DNA from 2 places in the Synechococcus sp. R5-12 genome. Region 1 is predicted to be linked to the other one. Evidence: predicted binding sites of a transcription regulator. Region 1 holds the regulator's gene; the other holds the start of a gene.
What was found. Region 1 encodes NtcA, which controls nitrogen genes in cyanobacteria. Its sites were predicted from a motif close to GTANCNNNNGNTAC; they were not measured.
Positions count from the first base shown of each region.

Region 1 (8,928 bases):
GCGGAGCACGCTGGGCGGTATCTGGCCTATGGTCTCTCCCGCTCCGGCTCCGACTGGCAAGAATGGAAGGTGCGGGACATCGAAACCGGCGAGGATTTGCCGGATCACCTCCGCTGGGTCAAGTTTTCCGGGGCGAGCTGGACGCTGGATGGGCAAGGATTTTTCTACAGCCGCTACGACGAACCGGCCCCCGGCAGCGAATACGAAAGCGCCAACTACTTCCAGAAGCTCTACTACCACCGCCTGGGCACTCCCCAGTCGCAAGATACCTTGGTCTATCACCGCCCCGACCAAAAAGAGTGGGGCTTTGCCGGCGGGGTTACTGAAGATGGGAATTACCTCATCATCTCCGTCTGGCGGGGCACGGATCCCAAAAACCTCATCTTCTACAAAGACTTGCGGGATCCCCAGTCTCCTGTAGTAGAGCTCATCCGCGAGTTTGAGGCCGAATACAGCTTCGTGGGCAACGACGGATCCCGCTTTTGGCTGTTGACGGACTGCCAAGCTCCTCGGCGGCGACTGGTGGCGATTGACTTGGAGCAGCCCGACCAGGTGCAGGAGGTGATCCCCGAGGCGGAGGAGACCTTGCAGGGGGTTAGCTTGATCAACAATCAGTTTGTGGCCTTCTACCTCAAAGACGCCCACACCCAGATCAAGACCTTTGCTTTAGACGGCACCTACCTAGGAGAAATCCCGCTGCCCGGGCTGGGATCTGCCAGCGGCTTTGGCGGCAAGCGCTACGACACCGAGACCTTCTACACCTTCACCAGCTTCACCACCCCACCCACCATCTACCGCTACGATTTCACCAGCGGCACCAGCACCCTGTTCCGTCAGCCCCAGGTGGATTTCAATCCCCAGGCCTACGAGGTGCAGCAGGTGTTCTACACCAGCAAAGATGGCACCCGCATCCCCATGTTTCTTGTCCACCGCCGCGGCCTGGCTCGGACAGGGGATCACCCCACTCTGCTGTATGGCTACGGCGGCTTTGGCATCTCACTTACCCCCAGCTTTTCAGTGGGTCTGGTGGCCTGGCTGGAAATGGGCGGTGTCTATGCCCAGCCCAATTTGCGCGGCGGCGGCGAGTACGGAGAAGAGTGGCACCAGGCGGGCACCAAGCTCAACAAGCAAAAGGTGTTCGACGACTTTATTGCCGCTGCTGAGTGGCTGATAGCCCATGGCTACACCAACCCCGCCAAGTTGGCCATCTCCGGCGGCAGCAACGGCGGCCTGCTGGTGGGGGCCTGCCTGGTTCAGAGGCCGGAGCTGTTTGCAGCGGCCCTGCCGGCAGTGGGGGTGTTCGACATGCTGCGCTTTCATAAGTTCACCATCGGCTGGGCCTGGATCTCCGAGTACGGATCCCCGGAGAACCCGGAGGAATTCAAGGCCCTCTACGCCTATTCCCCTCTGCACAACCTCAAGCCCGGCACTGCCTATCCCGCCACCCTGATCACCACCGCAGATCACGACGACCGGGTGGTGCCCGCCCACAGCTTCAAGTTTGCCGCTGCCCTGCAGGCAGCCCAGGGGGGATCCCAGCCCATCCTCATCCGCATCGACACCAAGGCAGGGCACGGGGCCGGCAAGCCCACCAGCAAGCTGATTGAGGAAGCTGCCGACCGCTGGGCCTTTTTGGTGCAGGTGCTAGGGATCCCCTGGGACGGAACGGGAAGTTAGCGAGCTCTAGGACCCAGGCCCACCCGACCGGCATAAACTGCCGCTTCCCCCAGCTCGTCTTCGATGCGCAGCAGTTGGTTGTACTTGGCAATGCGCTCGCTGCGGCAGAGGGATCCGGTTTTGATCTGCCCGGCACGGGTGGCCACCGCCAAGTCGGCAATGGTGGTGTCTTCCGTCTCGCCAGAGCGGTGGCTGATGATGGTGCGAAAGCCGGCTTGAACTGCCAATTGGATGGCCGAGACGGTCTCCGTCAGGGTGCCGATTTGGTTGGGCTTGATCAAAATGGCGTTGGCGGCGGCGCTGTCGATACCCTTTTGCAGGCGGGTCAGGTTGGTTACAAACAGGTCATCTCCCACCAGCTGTACCCGGGATCCCAGTTGAGCGGTCATGGCTTGCCAACCGGCCCAGTCTTCTTCCGCTAGCCCATCTTCAATGGAAAGGATGGGATAGTTGGCCAGCAGTTGCTGGTAGTAAGCCACCATATCAGCCGCGCTGTGGGCTTTGCCCTCAAAGTGATATTGCCCATCCTGCAGCAGCTCGTTGGCGGCCACATCCAAGGCCAAGGCGATATCTGCTCCCGGTTTGTAGCCTGCCTGTTCAATAGCCGTCATCAGCAGATCCAAAGCCGCCGCATTGGAGTCGAGATCAGGAGCAAACCCCCCTTCATCCCCCACACCGGTGGACAGCCCCTTCTGCTGCAGCACTTGTTTTAGTACCGCAAACACCTCAGCCCCGTAGCGCAGCGCCTCGCGAAAGCTGGCCGCTCCAATGGGCACAAGCATAAATTCTTGAATATCGACGTTGTTGTCGGCGTGGGCGCCGCCGTTGAGCACGTTCATCAGCGGCACCGGCAGCAGGTTGGCAAAGGGCCCCCCCAGGTATTTGTAAAGAGGCAAGCCCACTGCTTCCGCAGCCGCTTTGGCTGTCGCCAGAGAAACTGCCAAAATAGCGTTGGCCCCCAGGCGGGACTTGTTGGGGGTGCCGTCCAGGTCGATCAGCAACTGGTCAATACGGGCTTGGTTGAGGGCATCTTTTCCCTGCAGCTCCGACTGGATGGGGCCAAGGATGTTTTCCACCGCCCTCAGCACGCCCTTACCGCCGTAGCGTTTGGGATCCCCGTCCCGCAGCTCATGGGCCTCAAAGGTACCGGTCGAAGCGCCGCTGGGAACCTGCGCCAAGCCCGTCGCCCCATTGGCTAAACCCACCAGGGCCTCTAAGGTGGGGCGTCCTCGCGAGTCGAGGATCTCATGGGCGGTAATCCACTCGATGGCCGTTTCCACAGTTACACCTCAGCAATTGGCTAGACAGCTCTGGCCAAAGCCAGATCCCCCCATAGACTAGTAGGTTTTTGCCCGCGATCCGGTCAGCTTCCAGAAAACTTTAAGTCTGTCCTTTAGGTATAGAGATTCTTCAAGGCTGCAGCAGTAGATTGAACATAGGCCGGCCAGAGCTTCAACCAGCCGTCGAGCGGGGTTTGCCTGGGCAAGGTGCTGCTCAGGAAGTGTTCTCCTCTTCCTTCTAGGCAAAGCGATGGCTCAGCCGCATCGGGTCGTGTACGGTGATCTTCTTCTTGTGAATGGAGATGTACTTCTTCTTGCGCAGCTCTCCCAACAGGCGGGTGATGGTGACGCGGGTTGAGCCAATGGCCTCGGCAATGGCCTGGTGAGACAGCTTGAGATCGATGGTGACCCCATCTGGGCCAGGCACCCCGAAATCGCGACAGAGAATCAACAAAAAGCTGACCAGACGGGATCCCATGTCGCGATGAGCCAGCGTCTCGATCATCATCTCCGTTTGCAAGATACGAGACGACAGGCTTTTAACCAGCAACATGGCCAGTTCGGCGTTCTCCTGTAGGGATTTCTCCACCTGCTCGATCGGTAGAGAGAGCAACTCGGTAGGTGTAAAAGCCACCGAGTGATAAAAGCGGTCGGAGCGCTGTCCCGTGATAAAGGAGAGCACGCCGAAGATGCTGTTTTCCCGCAGGAGGGCAACGGTGATTTCCTCTCCCATTTCGTAGACCCGCGAGAGCTTAACGGCTCCCTTCACCAAAAAGTAAACCCGCTCCGCCGGATCCCCTGGAAAAAAAATGGTCTTCCCGCGCTCAAACGTTTCGATAACCGGAGGATGGTGAGGGCCTCCCAATTGCTTGAAGGCTGTGATCAGAGATTTTTCCGCTACGGCCACCGCCATACTCATCAACCTTTTAAGGTCAGTTTATACCTAAGATCAACCTACTAAGATCAATCTAGAAGCATTAGGCTAGGTTGCAGCCCATTGACTTCAGAATCTACGAGGATACCAAGATTTACCCTAAAGTAGAAGGTTCTGCCCAGGCATCTTTGTAGCACGTGCTACATTTTTGAGTCTCGTTTTTGCCCCAGAAAGGGATCCCCAACCGAAAGCAGGGGTTAGGATAAGAGCCATTGTCGCTGGGGGTTGCGTCGGCCCTTGGCGGTAGAGAGTGGAGTGGGTTGGAACATTCTATCTATCTATCTATCTATGGGGATCCCAGAGGTTATCGTTGCTGCACCTTCTCAACTGAGCCGCCAGCATTTCACAGTGCGGATGCCGGATCCGGCCAATCACCTGCTGGAGGTGGAACTGCAGATCCAAGAGGTGGATCCAGAGGTGCCTTTGCGGCTGCGACTGCCGGTGTGGACGCCGGGATCCTACTTGGTGCGGGAGTATGCCCGTCATGTGCAGGAGTTTCAGGCGGCAACTGAGCAAGGGATCCCTTTGGCCTGGCGGAAGGTGGATAAGAATACCTGGCAGATCGATCCGCCGGGCTGTTCTGCCGTGAAGGTGTGCTACCGGGTCTATGCCTATGAGCTGACGGTGCGCACGAACCATCTGGATTTGACCCACGCCTATTTCAACGGGGCAGCGCTCTTCCTCTACGTGCCCGGTCGCGAGCGGGAACCCCACACTTTGACGGTGATCCCCCCCAAGCCGGATTGGCACATCGCCACCAGTTTGCGGCCCTTGACCTCTCCTTCTGAGGATCCCACTTCCGGCCAGTCTTTTGTGGCGGAAGACTACGACGAGCTGGTGGATAGCCCGGTGGAGGTGGGTCCACATCGAGTGCAATCGTTTGAGGTGGAAGGGATCCCCCATTACTTTGTGGTTTGGGGGTCGGGCACTCTGGATGTGGAGCGGGCTGTCGCTGATGCTAAGGCGATTGTCAAAACCACAGCCGCGTTTTTCGGTGGGCTACCCTACGACCGCTACTGGTTCATTGTGCATTTGTCGCCGGGAGGATTTGGTGGCCTTGAGCACAAGTACAGCACCACCCTTCTTTACTCTGGGCTAGAGCTGCATCAGCCGGAGTCCTATCGGCGCTTTTTGTCTTTGCTGGCCCACGAGTTGTTTCATGCCTGGAATGTCAAGCGTCTGCGTCCGCTGGCATTGGAAAAGATCGATTACAACCAGGAAAATTATCTGGAATGTCTGTGGTTTTGTGAGGGGGCGACCAGCTATTACGAAAACGTCATCTTATTGAGGGCAGGGATCCTCAGTGCCGGCGATTTCTTGAAGATTCTTTCCGAACAGATTGGTCGCTTACAGCGTACTCCGGGCCGGGCCGTGCAATCGCTGCGGGAGTCCAGCTTCGACACCTGGATCAAACTCTACCGCCCCCACGAAAACACCCTCAACAGCCAGGTTTCTTATTACTTAAAAGGGGCTTTGGTCTGTTGGCTGCTGGATCTGCACATTCGCCACCTTTCCGGCGGTCAGGGATCCCTGGATACAGCTTTGCAGGATCTGTGGCAGCGCTTTGGTCGGTCAGAGAAGGGCTACAGCGACCAAGACTTGCAGGAGGCGTTTGAGCGGGCAGCTGGTGCCGATCTTGGCCGGTTTTTCTCCGCCTATGTGGAAGGCACGGAAGAGCTAGACTACAACACTTACCTACGCCCCTTTGGCCTCACCCTTAAAGCCCACTTCAGCCGCCCCAACCCCATCCCATACCTGGGCCTTAATTTCAACGGCGAGGGCAATCGCATCAGCACAGTGGAGATGGGATCCCCGGCGCAAAAAGCGGGCATCTGGGCCGGCGATGAGCTGGTGGCCCTGGATGGGTTCAGGGTGAGCGCTGCCAACTTGGCGGAACGCTTGACGGCCTATCAGCCCCACCAGATCATTTGTTTGAGCGTTTTTCAAGCCGATCAGTTGAAACATTTCTGGATCCCGTTGGATCCCCCTCGGCCCGATGTCTACACGTTGGAGGTGTTGCCTGAACTGACTCCTGCTCAAGAAGCTCTTCAGCAAGGCTGGCTGGGATCCCTTGTCGGCGCCCAGCTTCGGTCAGAGGCAGGTCCCCATCTGCTTGAAAATTCACCTATCTCCTCCTAGCATGTTGAGGCAAGCAGGTAATCCAGTTAACTGGAAAGAAAAGTAACAGCAGCAGAGGACAGGAGTATCTGATGGACTTAGTTTTGGTTTTATTGATTGGGGCAGCTGTTGGTTTCTCGGTAGGCATTTACGTTGCTCGCCAGTATGGGGCCAGTCCTAAACTGGAAATCTGGAAACGAGAGATTATCAGAGATATATCTTCGCAGCTAAGCCAACGCAGCCAAGAACTCAACAACCCGGACAAAGCACTCATCAAGTTGAGCGAAGGATTGGTAGACAAGATTTCTCAAAAGTTACAGGAAAAGTTACAGGCCGTCCAAGCTACCCTTGAAGAGTTTAAATTTCGCCTTGCTGACAGCCAGCAAAGCTTGCTACAGGACTGGGGCAGAGACCTTCTACAAGCTATATCTGTAAAGTTGGCCGAACATGGCCAGCAACTGAACAATCAGCTAGCCATTCTGGAAAATCGAGCGACAAATCAAGCAGTAAGTTGGGACTCACAAGAAGTTGCTGTTGTCAAAGCGCTTGAGGAAAGTTTCCAGGAAGTCATTGATCATATCAGCCGTGATAAGTTGAGGTTAGCTTTATTTCTGTTTCTGTGGTCTAAAGGAATAAGAATTAAAAGCTTGGAAACCAAGGAAGCAAGTAGGGTTGGTAGCAAACTGAACAGCAAGCTAAATCAGATATCCAACTTTATGGGAGATAGATATTATTCAATTAGAAAACTCTACAAGTCGATAAAGTCAAACATGAACGAAGGAGAGGCTTTCTCCCTGATTCTGAAAGACGAGCCAAACCAGGTAGTATCAGATAGTTGCCAACTTGCGAATATGCTCTATAGTATCGCCTTCTTGGAGGAGTACCATTATTTGAAGTCTCCTAGATCTATAGAAGCAAAGCCGAGCAGAGACCCAAATGCATTGAACTTTCTATCAGGAGGATGGCTGGAGCGATATGTCAAAGAAAAGCTAGTAAAGATTGCCAGTCAGCAAGGCAAAAAGATCAGTTTTTCTTACATCATGAATACTCAAGTTACTTTGCCGGATGGAAATGATTTTGAAATAGATTTATTCTTTTATGTCAATGATAAGTTTTACTGGGTAGAATCCAAAACGGGTGATTATCATGAAAGTATAGACAAGTACTCTAGGTTGGCTTCCAGTCTTGGTCTTCAGCAGAATCAGGCTTTTGTAGTCTTGACTGATGTTGATCAGGATAAGAAAATTAGCCTGTCTTCCAGTTATAAGCTGTCAGTAATCGGCGTTGACGATGTTGAGCCGACCTTTATCAAAATTCTGAAAAGTCATGTCCGAAAGAGCACCTGACAAAAGCTAGCTAGGCCACAATCTTGACGGCTTGCTCCATACACCACCAGGGATCCTCCGCAAAAGCTGGCATGGGAGTGCTGCCTGCTTTGCCCAGAATGGCCAGCCGGACTTCCCGATCCAGGCGGGATCCGGCCCCGTAGGGATCTTCTGAGGGAGGTTCCAGCCGTTGCCCCAGAGGGGGCATCACCATAATGCCTGGCTGCATGCTGGTGCTGCTGACCCAGATTTTGAAGCGATCCACCGCTACGTCTGTTCCTTCTGGCAGCTGCATCTGCAGCAGGTAGCGGGGGCCAGAGCCAATCAGCAGGCTCTCGTTGGGGCGTAAACGGGCAGGCAGATCTGGTTGATAGGGGTAAACCAAATCCACGCTGTACCGCCGCTCGTCAAAGACGGTGACATAAACATGCACTGGAGTGGGGGCTCTGTTTCTCAAGGCAATGGCCAGGTTGCGGCCTGCTTGGATTTGCACTTTCCCTTGGGGATCCCGCGGCAGGGGGCTCACTTCGGCAGGGGCAGAGCTGCTGGCCGGGGTTTCCAGTTGGAGAAATTCCACTTCCAAGATGCTGCTCAGCGCATCGCTGGCAGGTTGCAGGTTCAAAAGATTACCAAAAGCAGCCACGTGCTCCAACAGCCGCACCAGCTTGCGAGGCAGGGCCAGTAGCTTCTTCACTGGGATCCGGAAGGCCGCCAGAGCCACCTCTTCCCCCCGCCGGTAAAAGTGATAAGTGGCATCGGGCAACAGCTCTACCCGCAAGTCCGCTGCTTCCGGGTCTGTGTAGGTCAGAAGCGGTGAGGCCGGCAAGGCCGCCAGCAAATCGGCAACGGGCATTTGCACTTGACTGGGATCCGCACAGGTGAAAGCCACCCGCAACGGCTGGAATCGGATAGAGGACATGGGGAAAACCTGGAACGGAGTCTGCCGTATTCTCCTGCTCTGAGGTTGCCAGGCAAGCAAGCCAAGCTCTATATTACCTGCTCATTACCTGCTCAGTTGTCTCGACTGGGCTGTGGCCAAGTCAGCTCTCGGCCAACAGACTCCCAACAGGCCATAGCTCCGTAATCAAACTTAACACCAAAGGCAAATGGAACCATTGGGAAACTATCCCGGATCCCATCTGCAAATGATCTCTTAATGGTCTATTCTTGATCCTGTTGTCGGGTTTGTGGCTGGAGTGGAGCCCACCTCTCCTCTTTCTAGGCTGATCTACGGAGAACCATGTTTAGCAAAGCTTTTTCTTTTCAGAAGGTGTTTGCGCCAGCGCGTCGTCGGTTGCTTGTCCTGCTGTTGGCTGCGTTGATGGCTGGGTTTGGCTGGGGTCTGGCTCCAGTGTTTGCAGCTAGGGATATTCCTGCAGTGGCTCTGTCGCCAACTGAGTCTATTACCTTTACCGAAGCCCAGTTGGCCAAAGGGAAGAAGCTATTCAACACCGCATGCGCCCAGTGCCATGTGGGCGGCCAGACCTATCCCAACCCGGATGTGAGCTTGAAGCTTTCGGATCTGGAGGGGGCAACTCCCCCACGGGATAATGTGCTGGCGATTGTGGATTACATCAAGAATCCAGTCACCTAT
Region 1 covers NZ_JANSIM010000026.1:720-9,647, reverse strand. The annotation lists gene NW843_RS02015 (prolyl oligopeptidase family serine peptidase) at 1-1,677, shown strand, start outside; gene eno (phosphopyruvate hydratase) at 1,674-2,957, opposite strand; gene ntcA (global nitrogen regulator NtcA) at 3,196-3,870, opposite strand; gene NW843_RS02000 (M61 family metallopeptidase) at 4,129-6,030, shown strand; gene NW843_RS01995 (hypothetical protein) at 6,102-7,355, shown strand; gene NW843_RS01990 (hypothetical protein) at 7,366-8,253, opposite strand; gene psbV (photosystem II cytochrome c-550) at 8,575-8,928, shown strand, end outside.

Region 2 (7,072 bases), on a different contig from region 1:
GCCGAGTTCCTAATCTTGTCCCCAGCCCAGTCTTTTCAAGGTAGCGGACGCAGCATTTTCGGTCTCAACCTGTTCTATAGTCGTTTAAGCTCAAGGGTTCCCGGTTCTCTAACCTGTCTGGTGGAGGGATCCTCTCACGCTGGCAAGGCGGAGTTTTTGCGCTGTCGTTAACACTGCGAGGAGAAGCATCTGTGGCCTATCGTGTGACTTTGATCCCTGGGGATGGCATCGGCCCGGAAGTGGCCAAGGCGATGACCACGGTCTTGGAGGCTACTGGGGTTCGGTTCGAATGGATCCCGGTAGAGGCAGGGGTGGAGGTGATTGAAAAATACGGCACCCCCTTGCCGCCCCAGGTGTTGGAGTCCATTCGGGAAACCAAAGTGGCGATCAAAGGGCCGATTGGCACTCCCGTAGGTACTGGCTTTCGTTCGGTCAACGTAGCCATTCGCAAGGAGCTGGATCTCTACGCCAATCTGCGCCCGGCCAAATCCATGCTCGGTGTCAAAAGCCCTTTTCAAGACATCGACCTAGTGGTGGTGCGGGAAAATACCGAAGATCTCTATGCCGGGATCGAGTTTGAACGGGGCACGCCGGAAGCCATCCAGGCGCGGGAGGAAATGATGCGCCTTTCCGGCAAACCCATCCGCGAGGGATCCGCCATCGGCATCAAGCCCATTTCGGACTTCGGCAGCCGCCGCATTGTCAAATTTGCCTTTGAGTACGCCCGCCAGAATGGCCGCAAGAAGGTGACGGCAGTGCACAAAGCCAACATCATGAAATTCACCGATGGCTTGTTTCTGCAGGTGGCGCGGGAGGTGGCCCAGGAGTATCCCGACATCGAGTTTGAAGATCGCATCGTGGACAACATGTGCATGCAACTGATGCAAAAGCCGCAGCTCTACGATGTGCTGGTGCTCACCAACCTCTATGGGGACATCATTTCCGACTTGTGCGCGGGGATGATCGGCGGGCTGGGGGTGGCGCCGGGGGCCAACATCGGCGACGGCATTGCGGTTTTTGAGGCCATTCACGGCTCTGCTCCCAAGTACGCTGGCCAAAACAAAGTCAACCCCTGCGCTCTGATCCTCTCCGGGGCGATGATGCTGCGCTACCTAGGAGAGCGAGAGGCTGCCGCAAGGGTGGAGGCGGCGGTGCAGGCGGTGATCGCCGAGGGCAAGCAGGTCACCTATGACCTGGCCACAGGGGATCCCGTCGGCACTCAGGAAATGGCCAAGGCCATTGCTGCCCGCGTGCGGGAGATGGCTTCGCAGTAGGGTTTGGCGCCAAATGTTCTGATCCCAGGCTCCCCAAGGGAGGGGGGCTAGAGGACTCAATACCCCAAAACCGGATCCACCACCCCCAGCAAGGGATCCCCGGCCCGGAAGCGCCGCACATTTTCTCGCACCCGCTTAGAGAGGGCTGGGACAATCATGGCATCGGTAAGAGCAGTGTGGGGGGTAATCAGGCAGTTGGGCAAGCTCCAGAGGGGATGCCCATCCGGTAGGGGTTCGGGATCCGTGACATCCAAGGCGGCCCCGCGAATGACCCCCTGCTGCAGGGCGGCCACCAAGTCGGAGGTCACGATGTGCTTGCCTCGCGCCACATTCACCAGCCAGCACTGGGATCCCATCTGCTCCAACTCAGCTTGGGCGATGATCCCCTCGGTTTCCGGCGTGAGGGCCAAAGCCAGGATCACCACATCTGCCCCTGCCAACACCGTTTGCCGTTCCGCGAGTGTCACCACCCGCGTGGCCCCCGGCAAGGGATCCGCCTTGCGACGCACCACGTCGATGGAGCACTGAAAAGGCTGCAACAGCTTGATCAACTCTTGGGCGATGCCCCCGGCCCCAAAAATGACCACGCGGCTGCCCCAGAGGCTGGTACCGGAGCCTTCCTGCCACGTTTGGGCCAAGGCGCGGATCTTCAAGTCGCGCAAGCCGGCCAAGGTCAAGGCCAAGGCATGTTCTGCCACCGGTTGAGCATAGACTCCCTTGCCACAAGTCCACACATAGGCAGGATGCAAAACCCCTGCCCGGACAAAAGGCTCTACCCCCGCCCAGGGCAGCTGCACCCAGCGGATCCCTTTCCCTTCCGCCAGACAGCACTTCAGGCCGGGCACATCAAAGGCATCGGCCCAGACCAAGGCTTCTGCTTCTGCCAGGGGCACAATTTCGCCACCCCCTGCCAAAACAGCCTCTTTGAGCCAGGGGCGAAGATGGCCGGGTTCGACGGCAATGCGTTTGCCTTGGATGCCCATAGGAACCGTTGGATAAGGCTTTCCCCTTGCCAGGATACTGTCGGCAGAGCGAGAGATGGCATGCACGGGCAGCCGCAAAAACCGGTGATCGAGTGTTAAGGGATCCCAAAGGGATCCTGGGCCACTTCCATAGGATCGCTAGGGTGAAAATTAGGGCTGCTGTGTTGGCTCAATCCTTAAGTAGGTAGCATTCCCCGATGACCCTTTCCGAACTGCTGATCTTGGTGACGCTGCTCTTTCCCGGGATCCTGTTGTCGCTCATTGTGATGGGAACCTTTGCCGCAGGGGGATAATCATCTCCCAATGACAATGGTGAAGCCCTAAAGACGTGAAGACATGTCCAAAACCAAGCTGAGCGCCTGGGTCATGGGCTGGGGGTTAGCCTGCACTGCTGCTCTCTTTTTGCCCAGCGTGGCTGCTCAAGCTCAGGTGACCCTCGGTGTGCAGCCGGTGCGGGTGGTGCAAGGGATCCCTTTGTACCAGAAGGAGGTTTGGGTTGGAGACAATCGGATCCCCGTTTCTATCGTGGTCATTTCTCTCGCAGCGGGCCAACTGCGGCCTATCTGGGCTGCACGCGCGGGGCTGGTGGGTTTGGGGGAGCTGTCTTCCTTTGGCCCCGAACAGGGGGCAGTAGCCGCCATTAACGGTGGGTTTTTCAACCGCAACACCCGTCAGCCGCTGGGGGCAATTCGTCGGGATGGCCGTTGGATCTCCAGCCCCATTTTGGGTCGTGGGGTCATCGCCTGGTCGGATGGGACGGCAGGGCAAGAAGGGGGATCCGTGCGCTTTGCCCGTTTGCGGATGCAAGCAGAGCTGCGCAATGCCATTGGGGATCAAATCCCAGTGGTGGGCATCAATACAGGCTATATCCTGCCCGGCATCTCCCAGTTCACCCCCGACTGGGGATCCACCTACACCACCCAAACGGACGACGAAATGCTCGTGATGGTGCGGGAGGATCGGGTGCAAGAGATTCTGATGGCTGGCCTGGCCGGCAGTTTAACGGTACAGATTCCCAGTGAGGGGTATGTATTGGCAGGGCGGGGGCTAGAAGGTGCCCTAGAAGCCCGCAAGCTGGTTCCCGGGGATCGCCTCAGCTTTTATCTGCGCTTGGATCCGCCTGAGCTGGAAGCCTATCCTCACCTCTTGGGCGCAGGGCCGCTCTTGCTCTTGGATGGACAGGTGGTTTTGGATGCCCGATTGGAGGGATTTCAGCCCCTCTTTCGCAGGCAGCGAGCCGCCCGCAGTGCCATTGGCCAACTGGACAGCGGACATTTGCTGCTGGTGACCGCCGGCAATGCCCAGGAAAATCAAGGGCTCACCCTGCTGGAGATGGCGCAGTTGATGCAGCAATTGGGCTGTCGCCATGCCTTGAACTTGGATGGGGGCAATGCTTCCACCTTGGTGCTGGGGGGAGAAGCCGTCAATTGGGAACACCGACACCCAGAAGCCAGCCCACTCAACAGCGAGACGGATCCCAGTCCCTCCCGGCGGCGTACACCCCGAGTTCACAATGGCCTAGGGTTTTTCCCAAGCCCAAGTCGGTGACAGAAAACTTTTGTGCCGGCGGGATAGAGTCTTTTCCCTTTGATCCAGGGATCGAGGGTGGGATCCCCGGACTTCCTGGCTGATTGGAGGAGGGGGCAGGTATTCTCCAGGATTGGATCTACCTTCTCAAGAAAAAGATCTCTCCCCCCGCCAGAGGAAGGACTCGGCTTTGATTGCGCAATGGGATCCCGGCAATCTCAGCACCCAAAGCCCCAGAGCTTTTTCAGGTCAATTTTAAGTAGGATCCAAACTGAACGCCCAATGCTCATTTCTCATAACAGAAATAGAGATTTAAGTAGAAAACATTGGCCTTGAGACCGGTAAGAAAAATGATCAAAGAGGCGATCTCTTGAAGAAGACGACCTCAGAGTATAAAAGGCACGCAATTCTTTACGCTTCTGCTAAATCAGATGCTGGTTTTCAAAAAAGTATTGTCAATAATCCATTTTTTGACGAAGATGATTGACGAATTTATATTTCTTCACTCTCGAGGTTAGAAATTAACTCCTTGGACTTTTGGTTACAATTCTCTCTACTACGAATGTTCGCTAATGTGTAGGCCTACCCGGCTCCCGACCAAATGTATAGTTGTTTTAAAAATGACTATCTCTCCTGGTGGACAAGGCTTTTGGGGTAGGTTGACCCTTGCTCCTCTCTCGTGGGTGGGCTGCTGGTACTGGCATTCCTGTTTGTGAGAGTTAATCTTATTTGGAAGAAATTGATCTTTTTCTCAAATTTTTATAGAGCACCTCTATACTCAAGTGAGATAGCCCCACACACAAGCTTCTGGGCTAGGCCTGAAATTTTATTGAGATCCCCTGTCAAAGCTTTTCAGGTATTGCCTCTTGTGCCAAAAGGCTAGGATGGGCAAGGATTGTATTTTCTATTACTCTATTGGGGATGATTTGTATGCCAGCTAGAAGCAGAACCGACTCATTGACGGATACGCACAGGTGGTGTTTCATGGAATCCATAGCCGACGCTCTCCACCACTTGTAGGCCTTGTAACCTAGGGCCGTGTTCTCTAGCCTGCTCGCGAGATAGAACGTGGTTTGCACTGCTTCTCCAAATCCTATGCCTTCCTCCAAGGATGCCGCTCCTGTAGCCCGCGCCAAACAGCCTGCGGCTCAAGCCAGCCCTGCTGCCGGCGAGCTTTTCCTTCAGCAGAATGGATCCCTCTCCGCCCAGTTGGTTCCCCAGGGATCCCTGCAGCTTTACACCCACCCCAGCCGGGGCATGTTTACGCCTGTCATGGCTCAGGCGATGCGCTTGGCAGGCCAGGGAACGCGGGTGCTGATCGTGCAATTTCTCAAGGGTGGGATCAATCAGGGGCCCGCAAATCGTCTCTCCCTGGGCAGATCCTTGGAGTGGGTTCGTTGTCGCCTGCACCGCTGCATCGATACACCTCACCTAGAGCCTGAGGAGCGGGTGGCATTGGATGAGCTGTGGCAATTTACCCAGGAGGCTGTCAGGAGTGGCCGCTATGACTTGGTGGTGTTGGATGAGCTGAGCTTGGCTGTGAAGTTGGGCCTGATCCCAGAAGCGGAAGTGCTGAGCTTAATCGACCAGCGCCCCATCTCCATGGACATGGTGATCACCGGGCCGGAGATGCCAGATTCGTTTCTGGAGCGGGCCGACTTGATCACGCAGCTGCGCCTACGTGGCATCCCAGGCCCAGGGCTGCGCACTGCCGATGGGAATGTTGCCTGCTCTCTGGATCCCCCTCAAGTCAGCGGCACAGGTGCTATGCCTACAGCAGCCCATGTTGCTCCGCACCGCTAGCGCAAACAGTTTCCGCTCCGAAAGACCTAGGCAACACGGGTCGCGTCAGGGGGGCAGAGTCCCAATAAGACTGGAGCTTGTCCACCAGATGTGCCCTCACTCTCCAGGAAGCCGGCTGTAGCCATGTTGAAAAACGACCGCTGGATCTGTGAGCAAGCGCGGCGAGGGATGATTGAGCCCTTCTGTCCTGAGCTGGTGCGCGCTGTTGAATCTCGGCCTGTTTTGAGTTACGGGCTGTCCTCCTATGGCTACGACATCCGCCTGTCGCCGGTGGAGTTCAAGATCTTTCGCCATGTGCCCGGCACAGTGGTGGATCCCAAACGGTTTAACCCCAAGAATCTGGAAGCGGTGGAGCTGCACCACGACGAGATGGGGGATTACTTTATCATCCCGGCCCACTCCTATGGGTTGGGGGTGTCTTTGGAGCGGCTGCAAGTTCCGGATAACATTACCGTGATCTGCATTGGCAAATCTTCCTATGCCAGGGTGGGCCTGATTGCCAACCTGACGCCCGCTGAGGCGGGATGGCGGGGCTATCTCACTCTGGAGTTTTCCAACGCCTCCAGCGCCGACTGCCGTGTGTACGCTAACGAAGGGGTGGTCCAGCTTCTGTTTCTGGAAGGGGATCCCTGCCAAGTGACCTACGCCGACCGCGCTGGCAAGTATCAGGATCAGCCGCAGCAGGTGGTGGTGGCCAAGGTTTAGCTGCTTCCCTCAAAAGGGAGAGGGTTGGCGGGATCCGGTTGGCTATGCTGGATCCACGTAGAACCCCATCTTGATTCATCTCCATGGATGACTCTTTTTCGCCTGCTGCCGCTCCCCCCGGTGAGGCTGAGCCTTTGGGCGATAGGGAGCCCAATCCGGATCTGCTCACAGCTTCCTACGACTACACCCTCCCTCCAGATCGGATTGCGCAAACGCCGGTGGAGCCCAGGGATCAGGCGCGGATGCTGGTGGTGTACCCGGATAGGCACGAGCATCGCCGCTTCTGCCATCTGCCTGACTACCTGCGGGAGGGGGATCTGCTGGTTCTCAACGATACCAAGGTGATCCCGGCCCGCCTGTTCGGGGCTAAGGAACCCTCTGGGGCGCGGGTCGAAGTGTTGCTGCTGGAGCCTTGCCTGGAAGGGATCCCTGCCGCCGCGCAACCTCTGCCGGATCAGGCGTGGAGCTGGCGGGTTTTGGTCAGGCCGGGCAAACGGGTGAAGGTGGGGGATCGGATTGGTTTTTGGAGCAAGCAGGGATCCCCCTCTGGGCTGAGGGCCACCATTCTGGCTTTGGATCTGGAAACCGGCGGGCGAGTGGTGCAGTTTGAGTGGGAAGGGGCGCAACCTTTTGAGGAAATCCTGGAACAGGTGGGCCGGATCCCGCTTCCTCCCTACATCAAGGCTTCCAGATCCCCAGGCTCAGGACAAGTTCGCCCTGAAGACTACCAAACCCTCTGGGCCAAACACCCCGGCTCGGTGGCTGCTCCCACGGCAGGGC
Region 2 covers NZ_JANSIM010000005.1:563-7,634, reverse strand. The annotation lists partial or broken gene NW843_RS00450 (ATP-binding protein) at 1-13, shown strand, start outside; gene NW843_RS00445 (isocitrate/isopropylmalate dehydrogenase family protein) at 192-1,274, shown strand; gene NW843_RS00440 (D-isomer specific 2-hydroxyacid dehydrogenase family protein) at 1,331-2,257, opposite strand; gene NW843_RS00435 (phosphodiester glycosidase family protein) at 2,594-3,805, shown strand; gene NW843_RS00430 (cob(I)yrinic acid a,c-diamide adenosyltransferase) at 4,880-5,587, shown strand; gene dcd (dCTP deaminase) at 5,711-6,292, shown strand; gene queA (tRNA preQ1(34) S-adenosylmethionine ribosyltransferase-isomerase QueA) at 6,376-7,072, shown strand, end outside.
Region 2: NW843_RS00430 (cob(I)yrinic acid a,c-diamide adenosyltransferase) is a predicted target of NtcA. The motif match lies at 4,682-4,695, and genes of this name have one in related genera.